DNA from 3 places in the Thioalkalivibrio sp. ALE9 genome. Region 2 is predicted to be linked to each of the others. Evidence: predicted binding sites of a transcription regulator. Region 2 holds the regulator's gene; each other region holds the start of a gene.
What was found. The regulator FliA, encoded in region 2, starts transcription of late flagellar genes. The targets are predictions, from matches to a motif close to GCTAAAGTTNNNNNNNNNNCNGCCGATA.

Region 1 (7,372 bases), on a different contig from region 2:
CGCGTGCGGGCACTGCAGGCCCTGCGCAAGAAGCGCGCCGAGCGTCGCGAACGCAGCGGCCAGGTCAAGATGAAGCTGAGCCCGGAACAGCGTTCGGGCCGGCTGGTGATCGAGGCGGAACACGCCGATTTCGGCTACGAAAAACCCATCGTCAGGGACGTGAACCTGCTGCTGCAACGCGGCGATGCCCTGGGCATCGTCGGACCCAACGGCGCGGGCAAGACGACCCTGCTGCGCGGCCTGCTCGGACAGATGGAGCCGCTGGCCGGTCACGTGAAGCTGGGCACCCAGCTGGAGATCGCGTACTTCGACCAGGCGCGCGCGCATCTCGACGAGGACACCACGGTGCAGGACGCGGTCGGCGAGGGGCGAGACCGGGTGATGGTCAATGGCGAGAGCCGGCACATTTTGTCCTACCTGGAAGACTTCCTGTTCCCGCCGTCACGTTCCCGACAGCCGGTGTCGGCGCTGTCCGGGGGCGAGCGCAATCGCCTGCTGCTGGCCAAGCTGTTCCTGCGCCCGGCAAATCTGCTGGTGCTCGACGAACCCACCAACGACCTCGATGTGGAGACCCTGGAGCTGCTGGAACAGCTCCTGATCGAGTACACCGGGACGGTGATCGTGGTCAGCCACGACCGCTCGTTTCTGGACAATGTCGCGACCTCGACCCTGGTCCTGCCGGGCGACGGATCGGTGGAAGAGTTCGTGGGTGGCTGGTCCGACCTGCCCGAACGTGTCACGCGGCGGCTGCTGGAGGGCGAAACCGCGGCCGCCGCCCGCCCCGGCGCCCCGGAGCCGCGGGCCGAGCCCGCTCCCGAACCATCGCCGCAGACATCGGAAAACGCTCCGGCGACCCCGCGCAAACTGTCCTACAAGGATGCGCGCGAACTGGAGGCCCTCCCGGCCCGGATCGAGGCCCTGGAAACCGAGCAACAGGAACTGACCACGGCGATGACCGATCCCGAGGCCCTGCGCGACGGTGAACGCATGCGCGACCTGCAGGCGCGGCTCGAGACCGTGGAGGCCGAGCTGGCCCACTGCTTCGAGCGCTGGGAGCAGCTGGAATCCGGTTGAGCGTCGGCGCGTCTACACTCGGGTTTCCGGCCACCCCTCAACTCTGCCGGGGGTCTGCCGTAACAGGGGTTGAATAGCCACCTTTCGGGTCCGCGCTCTCCGAGACCGCGGCCGGTTCGCGAAGCGCCCGGGACAGGGCGCGCTGAAGGAGTCATCGCATGCTGGACAAACTCTCCATCCGGGGGCTGCTGATTGCCGGGTTCGGCCTGGTCGTCGCCATCCTGATCATCAACTCCCTGCTGGCACTGCGCGCGATGAGCACGGGCAGTCAGGGGGTCGAGCAACTCACGCAGGCCGACTACCCGGCCGTCGCCCGGGTCAACGATGTCGAGCAGCTGCTGCAGGAGAGCGCGGCGTTTCTCGGCTTCTACCTGATGAGCGAGGAGCAGTCGCATCGCGATGCATGGCAAAACGCGATGCGCGAGCTCGATGCGGCCACGCGGGCCCTGAACGAGAATCCGGTCATCGCGGCCGACGAGGAACTCGCCGCCAGCGCGACCGAGGTACGCCGCCTGGTGGATCAGTTCGCCAGCTTCGAGGACCGCCTGATCGAGGTGGCGGAGAACGCGGCCGAGAATATGCCGGCCCTGGGCATCGCCAACGCCCGGGCCAACCCGGCCAGCCGCGAGATGACCCAGCAGACCAACATGATGATCGACGCCGAGATGGCCCTGCCGCGCTTCCAGCGTTCCTGGGACCGTCTCGACACCCTGCATGAGCTGCGCATGTCGGTGGTCCAGGTCACCTCCAACCTGCGCGGGTTCATCGCCTTCCGCGATGACGCCTTCCGCGAGAACGTCCGCCTGTTCTCGACCCGCACCAACGACATCACCGCGCAGCTGATGGACCAGTTCGACGATCTCGACTTCGAACAGCAGATCGCGCTGGAAGACTTCCAGATGGCCCTGGATACCCAGAACACCGCGCTGGACGACCTGATCGAGATCCACGGCAGCGAACAGGCCCTGCAGGATGCCTACCTGATTCGGACCGAGATCGGCCCGCTGCTGGTCGAGGCCCGCGATCATCTGCAAGGACTCAGCGAGCGCATCACTGCCCGCGCCGAACGCAGCGCCGCCGCCCTGACTGCCGACATGCGCGCCACCCAGACGACCCAGGGCATCCTGGCCCTGATCGGCGTGATCCTCGGGCTGGCCGGCGCGGTGTTCATCATCCTGGTCGTGCGGCGCGCGCTGGCCCACTCCACCGCGGCGCTCGAGGAGATCGCCGACGGCGATGGCGATCTGAGCCGCCGCCTGGACGAGAACGGGCTGATCGAGACCGCGCAACTGGGCCGCGCCTTCAACCGCTTCACCGACAAGATCGCCCAGGCCATCGGCCACGCGCGCGGCAGCACCGAGACACTCAACCGCGCCACCGAGAACCTGAACCAGGAGGCCTACGAGGCCCGCGAGGCGGTCTCGCGCCAGCGCGACGAGACCGAGCGTGTCGCCACCGCGATCAACGAGCTGCAAAGCAGCGCCGAGGAGATCGCGCGCAACACCGACGCGACCTCCCAGGCCGGCCAGGAGGCCGGGGATGCGGTGAACAACGGCTCCGAGGTGATGGAGAAGAACATCGAGTCCATGGCCTCGCTGCTCGGCACCGTCGAGCAGGCCGCCGGGACCGTCTCCAAGCTGGGCGAGGACTCCAAGCAAATTGGGACCATCCTCGAGGTGATCCGCGGGGTCGCCGAGCAGACCAACCTGCTGGCCCTGAACGCGGCCATCGAGGCCGCCCGCGCCGGCGAACATGGCCGCGGCTTCGCGGTGGTCGCCGACGAGGTCCGCAAGCTGGCGACCCGCACGCAGGAATCCACCGACGAGATCGAGTCCATGATCTCGCGCCTGCAAACCGCCACCACCAGTGCCGTCAAGGCCATGGAACAGGGTCAGGAAGAGGCCGAGTCGACCATGGAGCATACCGCCGAGGTCAACGGCGCCCTGCAGCAGATCCGGCAGTCGGTCACCACCATCGTGGAGATGACCGAGCAGATCGCGGTCGCTTCGCGCCAGCAGAGCACGGTGGTCGAGGATATCAACCGCAATATCGTGCAGATCTCCGACGAGGCGGATCAGTCGGCCAACACCGCCGACCGGGTCAGCGCCGCCTCCGACGAACTCAAGCAGGTGGAAAAGGAGATCCAGCAGGCCCTGGCGCAGTTCCGGCTCTGACCCGGTCTACGGGCTACGTACCTCCAGCCAGGTCCGGGCGGCGCGGCGCAGCCTGCGGGTGACGCCGCGCCGCCCGGACACCCCGAGCTCGCGGGCCAGGCGTGCCCAGTCGATAGGCGCGGCCAGGCTCGCCGCCAGCAGGCGGCCTTCCGGATCGGCCGGCGGGGCTGCTTCCAGCTGCCGCAACAGGGCCGGCAACGCCCATTCCAGCGGCCGCGCGCGGTACGCAAAGGCTCGAACCTCCGCGAGATCGGTGGCCGGGTCGGCCTCCGCCAACGGCCGGGCCGTTTCCTCCAGGACCGCACTCACCATGGCCGCGGCGGATGCCGGCAGGAAGCGTGGGTGCCAGACTGGCCAGTCGCGCCAAAAGGCGCGCTGGATTGGCTGCAGACCGGAGGCCGTGCGGGGCCGGAGGGCGCGCAGGACCACGCCACTGACCTGACCACTGGCCGCGTCCGGCTGGGTGCCCACGCGCACCAGAACGTAGCCCTCCCGCTGCCAGAGCCGCAGCAACGCGGGCTGCAGTCCGAAACTCGCCCCCAGCAACGCCACCCGTTCGGCAACGGCCCGATCCGCGATCGCCCGCAGCAGGCGGCCGCCCAGGCCCCGCCCCTGCCAGCGCGGGTGCACCGCGATGCGCTGGATGCGCCAGGTACGCTCCGCCGCCAGCTCGAAGCCCCCCAGAGCAGCCAGTGTGCAGGGCAGAAACTGCCCCTGCGGACGGCGCTCACCCGCCCACACCGCCTCGGCCAGGGCCCGATCCAGGCCGGGTTCCTCCTGAATCAGCACGACGCCGAAGAGCGCCCCGTCCGTCACGCCCTCCATGCACAGCACGCGCCCGCCGGGGTCCTCCAGCCAGCGCAGAAGATCGGACGGACGGGTCCGGTAGTGCGCATCCGCCAGCAGGCCCGTCACGGCCTCCAGGGTCTGCGGCAACTCCGCCAGGGCCGCCCCGGTCGTCCAGCGCAGACGGACGGCCTGGGTAGCCGGTGTCCGGCTTTCCGCCTCCAGCAGGCACAACCGATCGAGCCAGTCCTCCAACGGATCCCCCGGCGCCCAGCGCACCGGGGTCGCCATGGGCTGAACCCGCACCCGGAACCCCGCCGCCTCCAGGGCCGGCAGCGCACGCAGCCGGAAGCCCTGGCCACTCCCCTCGAAGCCGCCGGTCGTGGTGGACAACACCAGGCGCCGGGCACGGCGGGCGAGGCGCAGCAGGCGCTCCACCGGCAGGTTCGCTGCCTCGTCGATGATCAGAGTATCCACGGGTTCGGGCGCTTCCAGCAGGATATCCGGTGCCCGGTAGAGACGCTCCGGCGTGTCGACCCACCGGCGGGCGCGCGCCAGCAGGGCACCCACGGCCCGTGGACTCGGTGCCGTCAGCGTGATCGCGGGCCCGCCGTGTTGGAGTGTCCCGCCGAGGAACTCGCCCAGGAGGGTCGACTTGCCGCGACCGCGCGGGGCGATCAGCGCCAGGCATTCGTCGGCGCCAAGATGCGCGAGACGATCCAGCGCCGCGGCCTGATCCGGCGTCCACGCAAAGGCGGGCGCCGGACGTGCCGGCACCTCGGGCCATTCCTCCGCCGATGCGGGCGTCCGCACCCACGCCTCGGCCAGCGCGGCCCGCCAGCGGCGGGTAAACGCGCCTTCACCGGTGACGCCGTCGAGGACCACCAGGGTGCCCCCGCCGCGCAGCAGCCCGGCCGCGGTGACCAGCGCATCCACGGCGAGCGGATCCCCGGCCTCGAACACCAGGGCCTGCACTTCGTGGCCCAGCCAGTGCCCGGCCTGTGCCGGCGCCACGTGCGGCAGGCCGTCGGGCACATGCCGCCCCACCCAGAGCACCGGCCCCCGGGCTGCGGCGGTCCGCAGCCAGGCCGCGGCGGCCTGCCGGGCCGCCGGGTCGGCCGGTAGTCGGTAGAGCGAACGGGCCTCCATCTCAGCATCTCACCGGGGTCGAAGGTTGCATGGAAAAAGCGGGCTTGCACGGGCGCACACGGCATCTGGTCACACTGGCGCGACGAAAGTCCAGCGCGCTGCCGACGTTTCCATGTGAATCCGTCCTCAAGTTTTCCCACCCGCAGCCGTACAAGTTTTTTACAAAGAGCTGGGAAATATCTGTACAGATCCTGTACAGTGTGAACGAATTCACGGAAAGGTAACGGCGATGACCACCATAGCGCTGCCCGAACGCCTGCGCATCGACACCGCGACCGCCTGCTGGCAGGAGCTGCGCGTGGCGCTGGATGCCGGCGAGGACCTTCAGGTGGACGCGACGACCGTGGCCGATATCGACGCCGCCGGGGTTCAGGTCCTGCTGATGGCACGCCACTGCGCGGCACGCCATGCGCAGGGCTTTTCGATCGACGGAGCAAGCGCCGTCTTAACGCAGGCCTTCCAGGCGCTCGGTGCGGACGCGGCCGCCGCGCGTGCGGGACAGGAACACGATACCGATTCAGGAGAACACAATGGCTAAGGTTCTGGTGGTGGACGATTCCGCCTCGATGCGCCAGATGGTCGCATTCACCCTCAAGCAGGCCGGACACGAGGTCACCGAGGGGCGCGACGGCAACGACGGCCTGGGCAAGGCCCAGGGGACGAAGGCGGACCTGGTGATCACCGACGTGAACATGCCGGGCATGGACGGGCTGCAACTGACCCGCGAACTGCGCAAGCTGGGCGATTACAAGTTCACCCCGATCCTGGTGCTGACCACCGAGGCCGGCCCGGAGAAGAAACAGGAAGGCAAGGCGGCGGGTGCGACCGGCTGGCTGGTCAAGCCGTTCGACCCGGACCAGCTGATGAACACCGTGAACCGGGTGCTGCGCTAGTCATGTCGGTCGACATGGCCCAGTTCGTCGATGCCTTTCTCGAGGAGAGCTTCGAGGGGCTGGAGCGCATGGAGACCGAACTCCTGGCGCTGGACGGCGGCGATCCGGAGACCCTGAATACCATCTTCCGCTGCGCCCATTCGATCAAGGGTGGGGCCGGGACCTTCGGATTCGGCGCGATCTCCGAGTTCACCCACGGCGTCGAGACCCTGCTGGACCGGATGCGCAACGGCGAGCAGGAGGCGACGCCGGAGACGGTGAACCTGCTGCTGCGCGCGGTGGACATCCTGCGCGCCCAGCTGCATGCCGCCCGTGACGGCGGCGAGGCCGACGCCGCCGAGGTGGCCGAGGTACGCACCCTGATCGAGGCCCATCTGGGCGAACCCGCGCCGGCCGCCCCAACGTCTGAAGGGGCGGGCGAAGCGGCCGGTCCCACCGGCGGCGACAGCCCGCAAGGCTGGCGCATCCGGTTCCGGCCCTTTGCAGACCTGATGCGCACCGGCAACGACCCTTTGCGAATGTTCGAGGTGCTGGAGGAGCTGGGCCGACTGACCGTGCACTGCGAGACCGACCGCCTGCCGGACAGCGCGGAGGCCTTCGACCCGGAAGACTGCTATCTCGCCTGGACCCTGGAACTGGAAGGGGACGCGACCCGCGACCAGATCGAAGAGGTCTTCGAATGGGTTGAGGACGAATGCGACCTGGAGATCGAACCCCTTGCCGCCCCCGAGACGGCCCCGGACACAGTGGCAGAGCAACCGGTTACGCCCCCGGGTTCCTCTGCCACGGAGACCCGCGCCGAGCCGCCCGCTGCGCGCGCCGGCAATAATCGCAGCGCGGAATCCAGCTCCATGCGGGTGAACACCGGCAAGATCGATGCGCTCATCGACATGGTCGGTGAGCTGGTCATCACCCAGTCGATGCTGACCGATATCAGCGAACAGCTGGAGGAAGACCCCTCGCAGATGGAGGCGCAGATCGAGCGCCTGCGCACCGGCCTGGCGGAGCTGGAGCGCAATACCCGCGAGCTGCAGGAAAGCGTGATGGGCATCCGCATGGTGCCGATCGCCCAGGTCTTCAACCGCTTCCCGCGCCTGGTGCACGACATCTCCGGGCAGCTCGGCAAGCAGATCGAGCTGACCCTGAAGGGCGAATACACCGAGATCGACAAGACGGTCATGGAGCACCTGGGCGACCCGCTGGTGCACCTGGTGCGCAATGCCGTGGATCACGGCATCGAGATGCCCGATGTTCGCGCGGCGGCGGGCAAACCCGAGACCGGCCAGGTCAGTCTGG
Region 2 (7,372 bases):
GTCCTTCGCCTGGCGCACCTCGATGTTGCACATCGCGTTCAGCCGGTCGGCAAAGGCCGGCGTGAAGCTGGCCGGCATGTGCTGGACCAGCACAATCGGCAACGGGAAACTGGCCGGTAGCGGTTTCAGCACCTCCTGCAGGGCGACCGGCCCCCCCGTGGAAGTCCCGATCAGGACCGCCCGCAGTTGCCGCAGGGGTGTTGGCGGCCGGGTGCGCGCGACCGGCGGCTGTTGCTTGGCAGCGTCTGCGGCCTGACGGTCGGCCTCTTCCCGCCGCGCGGTCGGCCGCGACTCGCGGGCCGGTGTGCTGGTGCCCGGCGCGCTGGCCGAGCGCGCGCGGCTGCGCGACAGCGAACGCACCCGGCGGCGCAGCAGCATGCGGGCGCTGTCCTCGTCGCCCGCCATGTCGCTGAACCGCTTGGGGAGGAAGTCCACCGCCCCGGCCTCCAGCGCATCCAGGGTGGCCTGGGCGCCTTCGGTAGTCAGGCTGGAGAACATCAGGATCGGCCGCGGACTCTCGGCCATGATCTTGCGTACCGCGGTGATGCCGTCCATGACTGGCATCTCGATATCCATGGTCACGACATCGGGGTCGAGCTCGCGCACCTTTGCGATCGCCTGCTCGCCGTTCTCGGCCGAGCCGACCACCTCGATGCCCGAGTCGGAATCCAGAATCTCCGCAATGCGTCGACGAAAGAATCCGGAGTCGTCGACGACCAGAACCCTGATCGGCATCCTCAGCCCTCGCTCGTGCGCGATGCGCGGCGGGGACGGCCGGACATCTGCAGTTGCCGCATCAGGATGGTCACCAGATCCGAGACATCCAGGATCAACGCGATCCCGCCATCCCCGGTAATCGTGGCACCCGCCAGGCCCTTCACGCCCTGCAGATTCTGCCCAAGGGGCTTGATGACCACCTCTTCCTGACCGACCAGATCATCCACCACCAGACCTACCTTGCGATCGGCGGTATGCACCACGACCACATGGGCGTCCTTGCGCGGCTCGGGCTCGTGGCCCGGCTTCAGCCAGCGCTTGAGGTAGTGAATCGGCAGTGCCTGCTTGCGCACGATGATGACCTCCTGGTCATCCACGTAATGCGTCTTCGTGAGGTCCAGATCCAGGATCTCGGACACCGACGCCAGCGGGATGGCGAAGCGCCGGCCGTCCAGGATCACCATCAGCGCGGGCAGGATCGCCAGCGTCAGGGGCAGCTTGACCCGCAGCGTGGTGCCCACGCCCACCTCGGAGTCGATTTCGATGGTGCCGTTGAGCTGCGAGATCTTGGTCTTGACCACGTCCATCCCGACCCCGCGGCCGGAGACGTCGGAGATCTCGGTCTTGGTCGAGAAGCCGGCCATGAAGATCACGTTGAAGGCCTCGCGATCGGTCATGCGCTCGGCCATGGCCGGTTCCATCAGGCCTTTCTCCACGGCCTTGCGCCGCAGGGCCTGCGGGTCCATGCCGCCGCCGTCGTCCTTGATCAGCAGCGCGATGTGATCGCCTTCCTGAGCGGCCCCCAGCACTACGGTCCCCTTGCGCGGCTTGCCCGCCGCCTCGCGTACCTCGGGGGTCTCGATGCCGTGGTCCACGGCATTCCGGACCAGGTGCACCAGCGGATCCGACAGGGCCTCGACCAGGTTCTTGTCGAGGTCGGTGTCCTCGCCGAAGATCTCCAGCTCGATCTCCTTGCCCAGATTGCGGGAGAGATCGCGGATCACGCGCGGGAAGCGGTTGAAGACCTTCTTCACCGGCTGCATGCGGGTCTTCATCACCGAGGTCTGCAGATCCGAGGTCACCAGGGCCAGGGAGCTGATCGCCTTGCCCAGCTCGTCATCGACATGCTGCGAGCGCAGCATGCTCAGCCGGTTGCGCACCAGTACCAGCTCGCCCACCAGGTTCATGATCTCGTCCAGGCGCTCGGTGTCGACGCGCACGGAAGTCTCGCCCTGCGGGGCCGCCCGGCCGCCCCCCTCGGCACCCCCGCCGGCACGCGCGCCGCCGCCCTGGCCTCCCGCAGGGGTATCGGCGGGCGCGGCGGCCTTCTCCGGCTCGGCGGGTTCGGGCGTCGCCGCCGGGGCTTCCGCAGGCTCGTCGCCCGCGGGGCTGGGGACCGCCCCGGTAGCGGCCGGCCCGGCGCCCTTGGCCTGCAACTCGTCCAGCAGGTTCTCGAATTCGTCGTCGGTGATCAGGTCGCCGGAGCCACCTTCACCCTCCGCAGCCGACTCCTCTCCGGCCGCATCCCCCGGCGTCGAGTCCGTCTCCACGGGCTTCGGCGGCTGATCGCCGTGCAGGCTGTCGAGCAGGGCCTCGAATTCGTCGTCGGTGATCTCGTCATCGGCGCCGACCATCGCGTCGCCATCCGCCGCCGGTTCCGCATCCGTATCCGCTTGCGGTTCGGGTTCTGGCTCCGGCTCGGGTTGCGGGGGCGGCGGCGCGGCGGGCTCCGCCGCCACGTCCTCGTTGTTCGCCATGCGCCGGAGGTTTTCCACCAGATCGGCCTCGGCGGGTGTGGGATCCACGCCGGAGCGCAGGTCCCCGAACATCACGTTCAGGGTGTCCAGCACCCGCAGCATGGTGTCCATCAGGTGACTGTCCGCTCGCCGCTCACCGTTACGCAGCAGGTTGAAGACGTCCTCCGCGTGATGGCACACGGTCACCAGGGGGTCCAGGCTCAGGAAGCCGGCTCCACCCTTGATGGTATGGAAGCTTCGAAAGACCGCATTCAGCAGATCCCGGTCATCGGGATTCTGTTCCAGGTCGATGAGTTGCTCGTTGAGCCCCTCCAGCAGTTCCCCGGCCTCGATCAGGAAGTCCTGAAGGATTTCGTCATTGGGGTCGATGGCCATTCAGTCTCTCCGGTCGCGTGGCGCCATTCGCATGAGGGGAACTGCCTAGAAGCCCAGGCTCGATAGCAGATCGTCCACCTCGTCCTGTCCTTGAACGACATCCGCGGCGGAATCTTGAGTCTTGGGCACGCTGGGACCGTGACCCTTGCGGTCCGCCTCGCGCTCCTCCTCGCGTTGTTCAAGCGACGCCTCGGCCGCCTCGACCTGCTCCATGCGCCCGCTGGAGAGCCGGATCAGGGACACCAGGTTCTCTTCCAGGTCGGTCACCAGCTGGATCACGCGGCGAATCACCTGGCCGGTAATATCCTGATAGCTCTGTGCCATCAGCACCTCGGAGAGCAGCCGGCGCAGCTCCTCGGTGTCTTCCCCCGCCTGCGCGAAGAACGTGTCGAGCTCGCGGGCAAAGTCCCGGAACTCCTCCACCGAGAGCTGGCGGTTGCGAAAGCGCGTCCACTTCGCCGTCAGGTCGGCCGCCTGCTGACTGAACGACTCCGCGATCGGCAGGCTCGACTCGATGGCATTCATGGTGTCGTGGGCCGCCTGTTCGGTCATCGTGACCACGTAATTCAGGCGTTCCTTTGCGTCCGGGATCTCCGCCTGGGTCAGTTCGACCAGACGCGAATCGCCGCGGAAGCTTTGCAGGGCCTCGTGAAGATCACGGGTCAGCTTGCCCAGCTCGTCGAAGAGTTCGCGGTCATAGGGGCGCGCCAGATCCTGCACCAGCGCCCGGGCGCCCGTGTCGTCGCCCGCCTCCAGCGTCTTGACCAACTGCCGCGCAAGCTCCAGCTGATCGTCGCGTGGTGGGTGTTCCTGTTCAGTCATGAGAAGCCTCTTGCGGGTACGGCGCGGAAGGTTTCGGACGACGCCCGCGGCGGTCGGTGCCACGGGCGTCGGGCATATCGGTCACAGGCCCATGATTATCCCTGTGCTTCAATGCGTTCGAAGATCTTGTCGATCTTTTCCTTCAGCGTCTCGGCGGTGAACGGCTTGACCACGTAGCCGTTCACGCCCGCCTCGGCCGCCTCGACGATCTGGTCGCGCTTGGCCTCCGCCGTCACCATCAGCACCGGCATGGACTTGAGGTTCGGGTCGGCGCGCACGGCCTTCAGCAAGTCGATCCCCGGCATGTTGGGCATGTTCCAGTCGGTGATCAGAAAGTCGAAATCCCCGTTCTGCAGCATAGGCAGCGCGGTGCTGCCGTCGTCGGCTTCCTGGGTATTGTTGAAGCCAAGATCACGCAACAGGTTCTTGATAATGCGCCGCATCGTGGAAAAGTCGTCCACGATGAGAATCTTCATTCCCTTGTCCACACGTCACTCCGGGATTCGTAGGGTGGGTTTTAGAATAACTGCAAAGCCGTACCGTCTTCGAGCCACGAACCCAGGCGGGCGCGCAGTCGAATGGTGGCCTGACTTCGGATCTGGCTGACGCGCGACTCGGTCACGCCCAGCACGGCGCCGATCTCGCGCAGGTTGAGCTCTTCGATGTAGTAGAGCGACAGCACCAGCCGCTCGCGTTCGGGGAGGTCGCCGAGGGCTTCGGCCAGTTCCTGACGGAACTCACCGGCCTCGAGGGTGCGGGCCGGCGACACCTCCTGCCCTTCGATCACGCGATCGGCCCCGTCGTCACCCCCGCCGAGGTCGTCCAGGGCGAACAGGTGGGCTCCGGCGTGATCCTGCAGCATCTCGTAGTACTGGTCGATCGGCACGTCCAGCTCGGCGGCGACCTCGCTGCCACGCGCCGCCCGCCCCTCGCGCGCCTCGACGGTCTGGATCGCCGCGGCAATACGCCGACTGTTGCGGTGCACCGAACGCGGTGTCCAGTCACTGCGGCGCAGCTCGTCGATCATCGCGCCACGGATGCGGATCCCGGCGTAGGTGGCAAAGGTCGCGCCCTGGCCGCCCTCGAACTGGCGCGCCGCCTCGAGCAGCCCGATCATGCCCGCCTGAATCAGGTCATCCACCTGCACCGAGGCGGGGAGCCGCGCCATCAGGTGATGGGCGATGCGGTGGACCAGCTCGACGTGATCGGCAATCAGCTGCTCGTGCCCGCCGCTGGCCGCGGAGGTCGCCTGATAGCCGGAAAGTCGATTACGCGTCGTCATCATGCGCTCTGCAGCATCCGTTCCACGAAAAACCCGACGCCACCGTGGTCACCGCCGCCCACCGGCCAGCGGTCCACGGTCCGTGCCAGTTCGGCAAAGGCCTTCCCCGCCGGGCTCCCGGGGTACTGCTGTACCACTGGCGCGCGTTTCTGCACCGCCTCGCGCAGGTGATCATCCATCGGAATATAGCCGGCCAGGTCGAGCACCACCTCCGGCAGGTAGTTGCCGCAGACGGTATTGAGTTTCTGCATCAGTCGCTCGGCGCCTTCGCGGCCGTCGACCATGTTCGTCACCATGCGGAAGCGACGCAGGCCATGATCTCGGTGCAGGACCTTGATCAGGGCATAGGCGTCGGTAATCGAGGCGGGCTCGTCGCAGACCACCACCAGGGTCTCCTGGACCGCGCGGCAGAACGACGTCACGGATTCCTGCAGGCCGGCCGCGGTGTCCACGATCAGCACATCCAGGGGTTTGCGATAGGCGCTGAAGGCATGGATCAGACCGGCATGCTCGGCCGGCGTCAGGTTGGCCATCGCCGCGATCCCCGAAGCCGAAGGCACCACCTTCACCCCGTCCGGCCCCTGGACGAGCACATCCTCCAGGCTGTCCACGTCCCCGGTCACCAGGTCGTGCAGCGTGCGCTCGGGACGCATCCCCAGCAGCAGGTCCACGTTGGCCAGGCCCAGATCGGCGTCGAACAGCATGACCTCGCGCCCGAGCCGGGCCAGGCCCACCGACAGGTTCACTGATACGTTGGTCTTGCCCACCCCGCCCTTGCCCGAGGCAACCGCGATGACCTTCAACGGCTTGTTAGTGCGTGGCATAGCGCCCCTTCCCGACCGGTTGAATCAGTTCCAGCGTGGCGGGCTCCGCCGCCCGTGCCGGACGTGCCTGGGCGCGCGCGCGCCGCGGCGGTTCCATCTCCGCCAGGCGCTCGGCCGCCCAGGTCTCGCGGGCATTGGCCGCTGCCCCGGGTCCATCGGCGGCATCCTCCAGGGCCAGCCGGGTCAGATACCCGGTATCGACCCGGTGAAAGTCCTCGGCAATACGCTGGCCATCACTGACGAACCCCAGTCCCAGGTGCTGATCGAGCAGTACGGACAGGACCTCGCCCAGCTCCTCGGCCTCGTCCAGCTTGGTCAGCACCAGCGCCGAGGGCTCCGCCTTGCGAAATGCCTCCAGCACCCGCCGCAACGCGCTCCCCTGGGTCGTCGCCGACACCACCAGCCAGCTCTCGGCCCGGATGTCCGGCGGCAGGTGCGCGAACAGGGATTCGTCCTCCACTGCACGCGGGGCCTGTCCCGCCGTATCCACCAGGATCAGGTGCCCATCCTCCACGCGGCGCGCCAGTTCGCGCAACTCTCTCGCGTTCTGCAGCACCCGCACCGAGATCCCCGCCATCTGGGCGAAGGCCTGCAACTGGCGCGTGGCCCCGATGCGCTGGCTGTCCAGGGTGACCAGCGTAACCGAATCCGGGCCCATGCGGCGGATCTGGCGCAGCGCGATGCGGGCCAGCGTGGTGGTCTTGCCAACGCCGGTGGGCCCGACCAGCGCCAGCAGGCCGCCCTCGTCCAGGATGTCCGGCCGGTGGGTGGCAATCGCGCCCGACAACCGCGCCCGCAGGCGTTCCCAGGCCTGTTCCGGCGAGCTGTCATCGAGAATGCTTCCGGCCAGGCTGCGCGCCAGGGCCTCGCTGAACCCGCGGTCGATCAGGCGCGCCTTGCATTCCGCCGCCAGCGGGTGGCGGGCCGCCCAGCGCGCCTCTTCGCTCTCCGCATACTGGCGCGTCATCAGGCTGCGCAGGTCGCGCAGCTCCTGCCGCATGGCGGTCAGCTCCGGGTCGGCCGGCCACGACGCCGCGGCCTGACCGGCGCCGCGCTCGCGAGCCGGCCGGGCGGTTGTGCTCGCTTCGCGGCTCGTCGCGGGCGCGTCCTGCGCGGCTACCGGCTCCGACGCGGCGCCGTCCTCCAGCGCCGCGACCACCTCCAGCCAGCCGTCGACCCGGCGACTGGACAGGATGACCGCGTCCTCGCCCTGCTGCTCGCGCACCTGGCGCATCGCATCACGCATGTCCCGGGCCCGATATCGTCTGACGTTCATGCTTTTTCTCCTGCGCCGCTCGCGCGGCGGAACCCTTCATCGTGTCGTTCAGGCGGACTGCTTCTGCGACTCTTCCTGGCCGACGGTGGCAACCACCCGGATCCGGCGATTGTCCGGAATCTCGGTGAAGGCCAGCACGGTCAGACTGCGGACCGCGCCGCGCAGCCACCCGGCGATCCAGGAGCGGATCTCCGGTGCCACCACCAGGACCGCCGGCTGTCCGGCCGTCTCCTGGCGGCGGGCCGCATCGGCCACCGAGCGCTGCAGCCGCTCCGCCAGCCCGGGCTCCAGTCCAACCGTGCCGCCCGAGCTCCCCTGC
Region 3 (7,372 bases), 240 kb from region 2:
CCCGGACCTTCGCGTTGCCGGTGGCGGACAGGGTGGCCATGGTGCGGCCATGGAAGCTGCCCTCCATCACCACGATCTTCGGCTCGGCGATCCCGCGGGCACGGCCATGCAGGCGGGCGAGCTTGATCGCCGCCTCGTTGGCCTCGGCCCCCGAGTTGCAGAAGAAGGCGCGATCCATGCCGGACAGCGCGCACAGGCGCCGCGCCAGCTGTTCCTGCAGCGGGATGCGGTAGAGGTTGGAGGTGTGCACCAGGGTGCTGGCCTGGTCGCAGACGGCCTGGGCGACCTTGGGATGGGCGTGGCCAAGGCCACACACCGCGATCCCCGACAGGGCGTCGAGATAGCGCTTGCCGTCGGTATCCCACAGCCAGGCGCCTTCGCCGCGCTCGAAGGCAACGGGCAGGCGCTTGTAGGTGTTCTGCAGGGCGTCGCTCATGGGGTTCTCCGAAACCAAAGAGCCGGCGGAGGGCCGCCGGCTCGATGAAAGGCGCGGCCGCGTCATGCGGCCAAAGGCGCCTAGTTTAGTCCGCTTGGGACTTTACTTCATCTGCTGGGCCACAAAGTCCCAGTTCACCACGGCCCAGAAGTTCTCGAGGTACTTCGGGCGGGCGTTGCGGTAGTCGATGTAGTAGGCGTGTTCCCAGACGTCGCAGGTCAGCAGCGGGGTCTTGCCGTCGCGCAGCGGGTTCGCGGCGTTGGAGGTGTTGACGATCTCCACCGAGCCATCACTGTTCTGCACCAGCCAGGTCCAGCCGGAGCCGAAGTTGCCAACGGCGGACTCGTTGAACTTCTCCTTGAAGGCGTCGAAGGAGCCGAAGGCGCTGTTGATGGCATCGGCCAGCTTGCCCGAGGGCTCGCCGCCGGCGTTCGGGGCCATGCAGTTGAAGTAGAAGGTGTGGTTCCAGACCTGGGCGCCGTTGTTGAAGATGCCGCCGGCCGGGGCCTTCTTGATGATGTCTTCCAGCGTGGCGTTTTCGAACTCGGAGCCCGGCAGCAGGCCGTTCAGCTTGGTCACGTAGGTCGCGTGGTGCTTGTCGTGATGGTATTCCAGCGTCTCGGCGGAGATGTGCGGCTCCAGCGCGTTCTTGGCGTAGGGCAGATCGGGCAGTTCGTAGGCCATGAAAGACTCCTTGGACAGTGTCGTGAGAAACTGCTGTGGCAGCGTCCCGAAACGGGCACGCCGCATAACGGGACAACGATAGTCACGTTGCCCGGACGATGCAATTTCCGATGGTACGGGTTGGTTTTGGCCCGGGCCGTATACCCTGATGTTTGACCGACGAAAGAGGCCCATGGCAGCGACCGAGGACACGGCAGGGCAACGCGACACCCAACCGGAAAAGACCCCTCCGGTGAACTGGCGCGGGCGCATCGGTCTGTTGCTGGGGCCGGCGATCTTCGCCATCTTCCTGCTGGTACCGGCCCCGGCGGGGTTCGATCCGGCGGCCTGGCGGGTGCTGGGCCTGACGTTGTTCATGGCGACCTGGTGGATCAGCGAGGCCCTGCCGCTGCCGGTGACGGCGCTGCTGCCGATCGCGGTCCTGCCGGTGCTCGACATCGTGCCCATGGACGAGGCCACCGCGCCGTACGCGAATCCGATCATTTTCCTGTTCATGGGCGGCTTCGCCATTGCCCTGGCCGTGCAGCGCTGGGATCTCCACCGGCGCATGGCGCTGGCGATCGTGGCGCGCGCCGGCAATCGCCTGCATGTGCTCGTGGGGGCCTTCATGCTGGCCACGGCGGGGTTGTCCATGTGGGTCAGCAATACCGCGACGGCGGCCCTGATGCTGCCGATCGCGCTCTCGGTGCTTGGACTGATCGAGCGCGGCGCGTCTCCACAGGGGCCGGACATGGAATCGCGACGCCCGGCCCTGGCGCTCCTGCTGGGCATCGCGTTCGCCGCGAACATCGGGGGCATGGCGACCATCATCGGTTCGCCGCCGAATGCCCTGACGGCCGCGTACCTCGGGGATCGCCACGGGATGGAGATCGGGTTCCTGGAATGGATGACCCTGGGGCTGCCGCTGGCGGCGGTGCTGCTGGCCCTTGCGTGGTGGTCGCTGACTCGCTGGGTGTTTCCGGTGCACCGGGTGGAGCTGAACGGTCTGCGCGCGCTGCTGGACGAACAGCGCGCGACCGTGGGCCCCTGGTCGGTCGCGGAAAAGCGGGTGGCCGGGGTGTTTCTGCTGGTTGCGCTGGCCTGGCTGACACGGCCGCTGCTCGAGGGCTGGCTACCGATCTCGCTGACCGATGCCGGCATCGCGATCCTCGGGGCCGGGTTGCTGTTCCTGGTGCCGTCGGGGTCGCGCGAACAGCGCCGGCTGCTGAGCTGGGACAATACGCGCGAGCTCCCCTGGGGCGTGCTGTTGCTGGTAGGCGGGGGCTTGAGCCTGGGTGCGGCGATAGAGTCCAGCGGGCTGGCGGAGCTGGCGGCGGATGCCCTGGTGATCGCCCAGGCCTGGCCGCTGATCCTGATCATGGCCGGGGTGGCGCTCCTGACCATGACCCTGAGTCATGTGACGAGCAATACCGCCACGGCGGCCACGCTGTTGCCGCTGGTGACCGCGTTCGCGCTGAGCATGGAGGTGCCCGTACTGCTGTTGGCCCTGCCGGTGGCGTTTGCGGCATCGGTGGCCTTCATGCTGCCGGTGGCGACGCCACCCAACGCCATCGTGTTCGCCAGCAACCGGCTGCGGGTGCTGGACATGGTGCGTGGCGGGGCATTGCTCTCGGTGCTGGCGCTGGTGCTGATCAGCCTGGTGGTCTACGCGTTTGCCGAGATTCTGTTGTTGTAGCCCGTCTGAGCGCGGAGCTCGGAAGCGGCCCACCGAAGCAATCTTGTCCCCTGAGAACCTGTGGGGAAGAAAGTACCTTCGTATTCAAGTTTTAGGATTCGCCGCCGCTAGGTAGGACGACTGACCTGAATCTTGATTCTGAAGCCGGCCGTGACCGGTGCAGGAAAGGACGCGCAGACATGTTTGACAATATCCGGATTGGCGTGCGGCTCATGGTGGGCATCATCGGCGTGGTCGTACTTGCCGTGGTGCTGACGCTGGTGGTGGTGATGAACGCCCTGGGCACGATGGCGGATCGCGCCGAACAGCGCGAGCTGAACGACCTGGCCGGACAGTTGCTGGATCGGCTCGACCAGGAGGCGGCGCGAGCCACGGCGATGGCCGAGACGGTCGCCCGCATCCCGGATATCCAGGAGGCAATGGCCACGGGCGATCGCGAGCGGCTGGCCGCGATGACGGTGCCGACCTTCGAGTCGCTGAGCACGGACTACGGGGTGCGCCAGTACCAGTTCCATACGCCGCCGGCGACGTCCTTCCTGCGCGTGCATCGTCCGGACCGCTTCGATGACGACCTGTCCGGATTCCGCCAGACCGTGGTCGATACCAACAATAACCAGGCGCCGATCTCCGGTCTGGAAGAGGGTGTGGCGGGCCTCGGGATTCGAGGTGTCGTGCCGATCGCCCGTAACGGTGAGCACGTGGGCTCGGTGGAGTTTGGCCTGTCCTTCGGTGATCCCTTCTTCGAGCAGTTTACCGAGGAGCTGGGGGCGCCGGTCGCGCTGTACCTGCGGGACGACGGACGTTTCAGCCGCTTTGGCGGCACCATCGATGGCGAGGCCACCTTCAGCGCCGCCGAGATGCGCGAGGTGCTCGGTGGCGAGCGACACGTGCGCAACGTGACCTACCAGGGCAAGCCGATGGCGGTGATCGCGCGGCCGGTGATGGACTTCTCCGGGGACGCGGTGGGCGTCCTCGAGCTGATGGTCGATCGCAGTGCCTATGTCGACATGGCGCGCAATGCCACAGGTACCGTGGTGATGGTCGGCGTGATTGCTGTGGTCCTGGGCGCGCTGCTGGCCTGGTTCCTGACGCGCAGCATCGTGCGGCCGTTGTGCCAGACCGTGGACCGTCTGAACGACATCGCTAGTGGCGAAGGGGACCTGACGCGTCAGCTGAAGGTATCCGGCAAGAACGAGCTGGGGGATCTCTCCATCGCTTTCAATAACTTCGTGGAGAAGATCCGGGTGCTGATCCAGCAGGTGGCGGCCGGTTCCGACCAGGTAGCGGCCGCGGCCAACGAGCTGTCCGCGACCAGCGAGGAGACCAACGAGCAGGTCCGCCGCCAGAAGGCGGAGACCGACCAGGTCGCCACCGCGATGAACGAGATGACGGCCACCGTGCAGGAAGTGGCCCGGAATGCGGCGGACGCCGCCGCCGCCGCGCAGACCACCGATCAGGATGCGAACGCCGGCCAGCAGGTGGTGCAGAAGACGGTCACCGCGATCAATGGCCTGTCCACTCAGGTGGACAGCGCCGCCGAGGTGGTCAGTCGTCTGTCGCAGGACGCCGAGGAGATCAACAAGGTCCTAGAGGTGATCGGCGACATTGCCGATCAGACCAACCTGCTGGCGCTGAACGCGGCGATCGAGGCCGCCCGCGCCGGCGAGCAGGGCCGCGGCTTCGCGGTGGTCGCGGACGAGGTGCGCACGCTGGCCAGCCGCACTCAGGACTCGACCCACGAGATCCAGCAGATGATCGAGCGGGTCCAGACCGGCACGCGCGAGGCGGTGCAGGCGATGGAAGACGGTCGTGCCAAGGCCCACGAGAGCGTGGAGCAGGTGAACCTGGCCGGCGAGTCGCTGGTCGCGATCACGCAATCCGTCACCCGCATCAGCGACATGAACACGCAGATCGCCAGCGCCGCCGAGGAGCAGTCCACGGTGGCCGAGGAGATCAACCGCAACGTGGCCAACATCACCGAGGTGCTGGATCAGACCGCGTCGGGTTCGGAGCAGATCCGCAATGCGTCCGAGGAGCTGTCCAAGCTGGCCTCCGAGCAGCAGCAACGCGTGGGTCAGTTCAAGGTCTGATCACGATCAGGTGCCGGGAGCCGAGCCCGCCATCCTTTTGGGGTGGCGGGCTTTTTCATGCGTGTGTGGTTGAACGGCTTGATTCACCACGAAGTGCACGAAGGCACGAAGAAGGGCTGGTTCGATGGCGAAAACCGGTCTACAGGAAGCGGGGAAGATTGGAAGAGAGGTTGATGGGGTAGTGGATCGGGCACGGTCTGACGGGGAGGGCTGGTGCTCGAGCGGACGCGGGCGGGGGCTTCGCGGGCGAGCCCGCTCCCACAGGGGGCTCGGCCGGCGGGCTGGACGGGTCACGGCGTCGGCCAGGCCCCGGGCGGTTTTAGCCGATTCATCCTTCGAATCTTTCGGCCTTCCTGTGAACCGCCCTTGTCCTGGCCTTTCTTCGTGCCTTCGTGCGCTTCGTGGTGAATCCAGGGCTTTACGGAGCGGGGAAGAGCCGTTCGCCGTTTTCGAAGGCGATCGCGCGGGCGACGTCCTCGGGGAGTTGTTCCAGCCAGGCGCGGGTCTCGTCCTTTAGGCGCGTGTACTGTTCCCAGCGGGTGCGCGTGAAGGTGTCCACGCCGATCATGAAGCGGTCGGGGTGGGCCAGGAAGAGCTCGAACCAGGCGTCGTCGATCTGGCCGCCGGGATTGATGCGCGGGTTGCGCATGGACAGGTCCATGTTCATGCGCGGGTGGCGTTCGAGGTAGTCCTGCACCAGCGGCGGGTACGCGTAGCTGCCGGCATGGGCCCAGAGGATGCGGACCTCGGGATGGGTCGCGTAGGCGTGGTCGATTACGGCGGGGTCGCCGTGGATCATGATGGTGAGGTCGCGCGCCACGGCCAGGTCCAGCAGCTGCTCGAAACCGGGGGCGAAGCGGTCATCCGCCAGGATATGGAACTCGCCCAGGCCGCGCCATTTCACGTCGGATTCATCGAGCATGCGGGCGACGCGGTCGCCGAGATCCTTGACATGCATCCAGTCCATCTTCTTGCCCAGCCGCTGCGAAACCTCCAGGAACGGCACGATGCGCGTATCGGACCCGGCCTTGAGGCGGCGGATCAGATCGTCTTCGGGGGCCATGACGATGGCGCTGCGCACCTCGTTGGCGGCCAGGGTGCGCGCGACGTCGCTAATGCCGAAGTGTGCGGCCTCGGCCGGCCGGTAGTGCAGGTGGGCGTCAAAGATCGGCGAAGCGGCGCTGGCCGCCGCGAATGGCAGGGTCAGCAGGAGCGCGAGCAGGGAACGACGGATGGAGTGATACATGGTCTTCGGCTGTCGCTCCGGGTCAGGAACGCGGCGGGGCGTCGGTGGCGGCGGCCGGCGCGGCCTGTTGCGGATCGAAGCGCTCGCGCAGGTAACGGATGATCGCGTCGGATTCGTACAGCCAGCGCACCGAGTGGTCGTCTTCCTCGATGCGCAGGCAGGGTACCTGAAGGCGCCCGCCCTCGTTCTGCAGCTCCTCGCGCCAGGGCCCGGCGGCCTGGGCGTTGCGCAGTTCGATGTCCAGCGAAAGCCGCTGCATGGCGCGTCGGGCCTTGATGCAGAACGGGCAGGCCGGGAAGTGATAGAGGGCCAGATGGCGGGTTTGCTCGTCGACCCGGGCCTGTTCGGCCGGGTCGCGCTCGATGCCGCGCGGGCGCGAGACGCGCTCCCCGATCAGCATGAACGGGGTCAGGATCAGGCGCACGCCACGGAAGAAGGTTCGGATCAGGAATCGCATGCGGAAAGCATGCCACAGGAGCCCGACGGCGTTACAGCATCCCGACGGCCAGAGTGTTAGTCATGCTGCTGCAAGGGCGGTTTAAGGGCGGATTCACCACGAAGCGCACGAAGGCACGAAGAAGGGGCGGGTCAAGGGCGGAGAATCGATTTACAGGAAGAGGGGAAGATTGGAAGAGATATGGATCGGGTAATGGGTCTGGCAGGGCCCGGCGGGGAGGGGTGTTTTGAAGGCCGGTGGCTGAGTGGGCGCGGGCGGGGGCTTCGCGGGCAAGCCCGCTGCCACAGGGGGTTGCCCGGTGCGTTTGCCGGGTTCCGGCCGGTTCTGGCCGATCCATCCTTCGCATCTTCCAGCCTTCCTGTGAACTGCCTTTGACTTTGACCTGGCCCTTCTTCGTGCCTTCGTGCGCTTCGTGGTGAAAAAGGTCTTTCAATCAGTAGGTCAGGGATTGCCGAAGTCGAACTGCCAGGGGTCCTGTTCGGGGGCGTCGAGCAGGGAGGGGCGCAGGCGGATGACTTCGAAGCCGAGCGCGCGGTAGTCGTCGAGGCGATCCGGGGCCAGATCGGCGACCTCCACGAAGTCGGCGAAGGCGTCGGCCTCGATGCCGCGCCAGTCTGCGAAGGTGCCACAGACGGCGACGCTTACGTCTTCGTCGCGCACCAGTGCCTCGACCTCGGCGTGCAGGCCGGGGTGCTGGCCGGCCTCGCGGCGGGTGAGGGTGAACTGCTCCGCGCCGTGGGCGACGATGGCCACCGGGAAATCCGGGTCGTCTTCGCGCAGCCGG

Region 1: the regulator FliA is predicted to act here: its motif matches at 1,110-1,137, upstream of D106_RS0111190 (methyl-accepting chemotaxis protein).
Region 3: the regulator FliA is predicted to act here: its motif matches at 2,878-2,905, upstream of D106_RS0101195 (methyl-accepting chemotaxis protein).

Annotation. Positions count from the first base shown of each region.
Region 1 is NZ_KB898131.1:8,551-15,922, forward strand. Features, by position in the region: gene D106_RS0111185 (ATP-binding cassette domain-containing protein) at 1-1,074, shown strand, start outside; gene D106_RS0111190 (methyl-accepting chemotaxis protein) at 1,233-3,248, shown strand; gene D106_RS0111195 (GNAT family N-acetyltransferase) at 3,255-5,183, opposite strand; gene D106_RS0111200 (STAS domain-containing protein) at 5,413-5,721, shown strand; gene D106_RS0111205 (response regulator) at 5,714-6,076, shown strand; gene D106_RS0111210 (chemotaxis protein CheA) at 6,079-7,372, shown strand, end outside.
Region 2 is NZ_KB898122.1:493,749-501,120, reverse strand. Features, by position in the region: gene D106_RS0102380 (chemotaxis response regulator protein-glutamate methylesterase) at 1-735, opposite strand, end outside; gene D106_RS0102375 (chemotaxis protein CheA) at 738-2,849, opposite strand; gene D106_RS0102370 (protein phosphatase CheZ) at 2,895-3,671, opposite strand; gene cheY (chemotaxis response regulator CheY) at 3,767-4,147, opposite strand; gene D106_RS0102360 (RNA polymerase sigma factor FliA) at 4,189-4,956, opposite strand; gene D106_RS0102355 (MinD/ParA family protein) at 4,953-5,777, opposite strand; partial or broken gene flhF (flagellar biosynthesis protein FlhF) at 5,946-7,053, opposite strand; gene flhA (flagellar biosynthesis protein FlhA) at 7,102-7,372, opposite strand, start outside.
Region 3 is NZ_KB898122.1:257,076-264,447, forward strand. Features, by position in the region: gene D106_RS0101180 (acetylornithine transaminase) at 1-436, opposite strand, end outside; gene D106_RS0101185 (superoxide dismutase) at 539-1,120, opposite strand; gene D106_RS0101190 (DASS family sodium-coupled anion symporter) at 1,293-2,795, shown strand; gene D106_RS0101195 (methyl-accepting chemotaxis protein) at 2,975-4,885, shown strand; gene D106_RS0101200 (amidohydrolase family protein) at 5,304-6,131, opposite strand; gene D106_RS0101205 (glutathione S-transferase N-terminal domain-containing protein) at 6,154-6,588, opposite strand; gene D106_RS0101210 (DsrE family protein) at 7,030-7,372, opposite strand, start outside.